Regions from separate parts of the Telluria sp. AC161 genome, predicted to be linked through region 2. Evidence: predicted binding sites of a transcription regulator. Region 2 holds the regulator's gene; the other holds the start of a gene.
The links. The regulator NrdR, encoded in region 2, represses ribonucleotide reductase genes. The targets are predictions, from matches to a motif close to CACNANATNTNGTG.
Positions count from the first base shown of each region.

Region 1 (2,398 bases), 2.7 Mb from region 2:
CCAGGTAGGCGCAGACAGCGCCCTTGCGCTTGCCGCCCTGATTGACCGCGACAGCCGTGTCGTTGACCACTTTCAGGAACGGGACCACGCCCTGCGAGCGGCCGTTGGTGCCCTTGATGCGCGAACCGAGTGCGCGCACTGGCGTCCAGTCGTTGCCCAGGCCGCCGGCAAACTTCGACAGCAGTGCATTTTCCTTGATGGCGTCGTAGATGTCTTCCAGGTCGTCGCCGACGGTGGTCAGGTAGCACGACGACAGCTGCGAACGGCGGGTGCCCGAGTTGAACAGCGTCGGGGTCGAGCTCATGAAGTCGAACGACGACAGCAGGCTGTAGAACTCGATGGCGCGCGCTTCGCGATCGTCTTCACGCAGGGCCAGACCCATTGCCACGCGCATGTAGAACGCCTGCGGCATTTCGATGCGCACATCGCGCACGTGCAGGAAGTAGCGGTCGTACAGCGTTTGCAGGCCGATGTAGCCGAACTGCAGGTCGCGGTCGGCGACGATGGCCTTGGCCAGGCGCTCGAGGTCGTACTTGCCCAGTTCTTCGTCGAGCAGCTCGTTGGCGATGCCCTTGGCGATGTATTGCGGGAAGTAGGTCAGGTATTCGGCGGCGGCGCCGGCTTGCGCGACTTCGCGGCCGAAGACTTCCTTGCGGATCGTGTGCAGCAGGATGCGGGCGGTGACCTGGCTGTAGGCCGGGTCTTTTTCCATCAGCGCGCGCGCAGCCAGAATGGCCGACTTGTGCAGCTCTTCGACCGGCACGCCGTCGTACAGGTTCTTCATGGTCTCGGCCAGGATCGCGTCGGCGTCGACGTGTTTTTCGAGGCCGGCGCAGGCGGCGCCGATCAGACCGATGACGGTGTTGATGTCCAGCAGGCGGCGCTCGCCGCCATCGACAACGTGGATCTGCGGCGCGACGACGGCGCCACCGCCACCGGCGGCTTCTTTCGCGGCGCGGCGCTCTTCCATGCGCTTGGCGCGGTACAGCACGTATTCACGTGCGACATCGTGTTCGCCCGAGCGCATCAGCGACAGCTCGACCTGGTCCTGCACGTCCTCGATGTGGAACGTGCCGCCGTTCGGCTGGCGACGCACCAGTGCGGTGACGACGTTGTTGGTCATCTGCTCGACCAGCTCGCGGATGCGCGCCGACACGGCACCCTGGCCGCCGGCGATTGCCAGGAAGGCCTTGGTCATCGCGACCGAGATCTTGTGCGGCTCGAACGCCACCACCGAACCGTTGCGGCGGATGACGCGGTAGTCGCCGCGGGCGACGATGTCGGCCGGGGTGGTGCCGGCGGGCGCCGAGCCTGGGGCGACATGTTGGTTGATCGAACTATTCTGTGCTGTTTGCATTGCGCCTCCAGGAGCGGTCGGACCGCCGTTGTCTACGTGGCAACCGTCTTGCCGTAGTGCGCAAACCCGGTCCGTCAACAAATTAAAAAACGATGCCCTGCCAGCCGGTGGCCTGTGGTGGCAAACCAGAGAAGCAGGGTAAGAATCAGTAAATAATGCGTGTCGACAAGTGCTTCATTAACCGATCGATGGATAAGTTTGTGTGCAACTTGTGGACAACGTATGAACAACTCGCCGCAGCCCGCAATCCTGGTGCCTTTTCAGTCACTACCACTATATCTAGTGCCGGGCGTTGATATCAGACTAATTGTAGTACCTCGTTTGCGGTACAGGCAAGTAAATAAACGTCCAAAATTTTTACTTTTATCGCGTGCGAGCCTTGACTTTCGAGAGTCGCCATAAGGACGGGGAGTACGCGGTAAGCGACTACTAACCTTAAAAAAACCGTGGGGAAATGACCGGGCCGCGGGACCGCCGCCCGGCTGCAGACCAGCCGTCAATCGTCCGGCGCGCTGATGTCCAGCTTCTGCATCTGATAGCGCAACTGGCGGACACTGATGCCGAGCAGGCTGGCGGCCTGGGTCCGGTTGAACTGGGTTTGCTGCAGGGCGCGGCCGATGATGTCGCGTTCGACCTGCTCCAGGTATTCGGGCAGGTTGGCGGGCAATTCGGCAGGGCCGACGCCCGGCGGCGCCGATACCGTTGGTGTGACCGGTGCGGCCGGAGCGACTGGCGCCGCGGCAACGGGCGGCGTGACCGCCGGCGGCGCAAGTTCCGCCCGCGCCGGTTCGATCGGCCGCGCCGCCTTGAGCGACAAATCGCCCACTTCGATCACGCCATCGTTGGCAAACGCCAGCGCCCGCTCCAGCACGTTTTCCAGCTCGCGCACATTGCCGGGGAACGAATATGCCCGCAGCGCATCCAATACCCCGGCCCCGAGCGTGGCCTGCCCTGCCCCGGCCAGGCGCTGCAGGATGCCGCCCACCAGTGGCGCCAGATCGTCCAGGCGCTCGCGCAGCGGCGGTAAGCCCAGCTCGATCA
Region 1 covers NZ_OZ409861.1:3,756,237-3,758,634, forward strand. The annotation lists gene ACZ0AJ_RS16740 (ribonucleoside-diphosphate reductase subunit alpha) at 1-1,357, opposite strand, end outside; gene ACZ0AJ_RS16745 (sigma-54-dependent transcriptional regulator) at 1,854-2,398, opposite strand, start outside.
Region 1: ACZ0AJ_RS16740 (ribonucleoside-diphosphate reductase subunit alpha) is a predicted target of NrdR. The motif match lies at 1,629-1,642, and genes of this name have one in related genera.

Region 2 (2,398 bases):
CAAGTATGCCGAAGGCTATCCGGGCAAGCGCTACTACGGCGGCTGCGAATACGTCGACGTCGTCGAGCAACTGGCGATCGACCGCCTGAAGCAATTGTTTGGCGCGGAAGCAGCCAACGTGCAGCCAAACTCGGGTTCGCAGGCAAACCAAGGCGTGTTCTTCGCCGTGTTGAAACCAGGCGACACGATCATGGGCATGTCGCTGGCCGAAGGCGGCCACCTGACCCACGGCATGCCGCTGAACATGTCGGGCAAGTGGTTCAACGTCGTCTCGTACGGCCTGACCGCTGACGAAGACATCGACTACGAAGCCCTCGAGCGCCAGGCGCACGAGCACAAGCCGAAGATGATCATCGCCGGCGCATCGGCGTTCTCGCTGAAGATCGACTTCGAGCGCATCGCCAAGGTCGCCAAGGCCGTCGGCGCCTACTTCATGGTCGACATGGCCCACTACGCCGGCCTGATCGCTGCAGGCGAGTACCCGAACCCGGTGCCGTTCGCCGACTTCGTCACCTCGACCACGCACAAGTCGCTGCGCGGCCCGCGCGGCGGCATCATCCTGATGAAGGCCGAGCACGAGAAAATCATCAACTCGGCGATCTTCCCTGGTATCCAGGGCGGCCCGCTGATGCACGTGATCGCCGGCAAGGCCGTCGCGTTCAAAGAAGCGCTGACGCCTGAGTTCAAGACCTACCAGCAGCAGGTCGTCAAGAACGCCAAGGCACTGGCCGACACGCTGACCGCGCGTGGCCTGCGCATCGTGTCGGGTCGCACCGAATCGCACGTGATGCTGGTCGACCTGCGCGCCAAGAACCTGACCGGCAAGGAAGCCGAAGCCATCCTGGGCCAGGCGCACATGACCTGCAACAAGAACGGCATCCCGAACGACCCGCAAAAGCCGTTCGTCACGTCGGGCATCCGCCTGGGCAGCCCGGCGTTCACGACGCGTGGCTTTGTCGAAGAAGACGCCGTTACCGTGGGCAATCTGATCGCCGACGTGCTGGACAACCCGCACGACGCCGCGACCATCGAGCGCGTCAAGGGCGAAGTCAAGAAACTCACCAGCAAGTACCCGGTTTACGCCGCCTGATCTGGCTGACTCTGTCTATCCGGGCCGGTTCGCTGGCCCGATAGTCTCCACGTAGTATTGCAGCCCCGGCGCCATGAAATGTCCCTTTTGCCAGCATGAAGATACACAAGTCCTCGATACCCGCGTATCGGAGGAGGGGGACGCCATCCGGCGCCGGCGCCGCTGCGGCAAGTGCGACAAGCGCTTCACCACCTATGAGCGCATCGAACTGTCGATGCCGATCATCGTCAAGAAGAACGGCAGCCGTACCGAGTTTGCCTCGTCGAAGCTGCGCGGCAGCCTGATGCTGGCATTGCGCAAGCGGCCCGTGGCGGCCGAAGCCATCGACAAGGCCGTTGCCTCGATCGAAGAAAAGCTGCTCACCAGCGGCCTGCGCGAAGTCGACACCGGCCATGTGGGCGAGCTCGTGATGCAAGAGCTCAAGGGCCTCGACAAGATCGCGTACATCCGCTTCGCCTCGGTCTACAAGAATTTCGAAGACCTGGATTCGTTCCAGGCGGCGCTGGCCGAAGTCGGGCATCAGCGCAAGCTCGACAACTAATTCCTTTCCAAGGTTCCCCGATCCGCGCGGCCTGCGCTTGCGCCGACGCACGGGCGCGTAAAGCCGGCCTGATAACGTCGTAGCTCGTTATCGGGAGGCTTGCATGCGCAACCATTCACACCACGGTTTTACGCTCATCGAAGTACTGGTGGCGCTGTTCGTGCTCGCCATCGGCATCGTCGGCGCCGGGGCGGCCCAGCTGGCGGCCCAGCGCACGCACCAGCAGGCGGCGCTGATGGCCGAAGCGGGCCAGCTGGCAAGTTCGCTGGCGGCGCGCATCGGCGCCAATCTGCCGCTGGCCAGCCTGCCCGATGGGAGCAATCCCTATCTGTCGCTCGACTACGACGCGGTCGCCGATGGCCCGCCTGTCGCCGCCGCCCCATGCTTCGGCACTGCCGCATGCGATCCGCTGGCGCTGGCGGCTTTCGACCTGGATGAGACACGCCTGCTCGTGCACCGGCGCTTTCCCGGGGGACGCATTGCCGTATGCCGCGATGCGGCCCCGTGGGATGCCGCCAGCCACCGCTATCGGTGGGCATGCAGCGGCGGGGCGCATGCCGCCGTGGCGATCAAGATCGGCTGGCACGGCAACGATGACTTGCCGGCGTTCGTGCTGATGGTGGCGCGATGAGTATTCATCGTCATTGGTTCGTACGTCAGGCAGGCTTCACCATCGCCGAATTCATGGTCGCGATGGCACTTGGCCTGGCCGTGCTGCTGGCGGCTGGTTCGCTGCTGATTGGCGCGACGCGTGCGCATGCGGCGCT
Region 2 covers NZ_OZ409861.1:1,060,450-1,062,847, forward strand. The annotation lists gene glyA (serine hydroxymethyltransferase) at 1-1,090, shown strand, start outside; gene nrdR (transcriptional regulator NrdR) at 1,164-1,631, shown strand; gene pilV (type IV pilus modification protein PilV) at 1,735-2,262, shown strand; gene ACZ0AJ_RS04775 (PilW family protein) at 2,259-2,398, shown strand, end outside.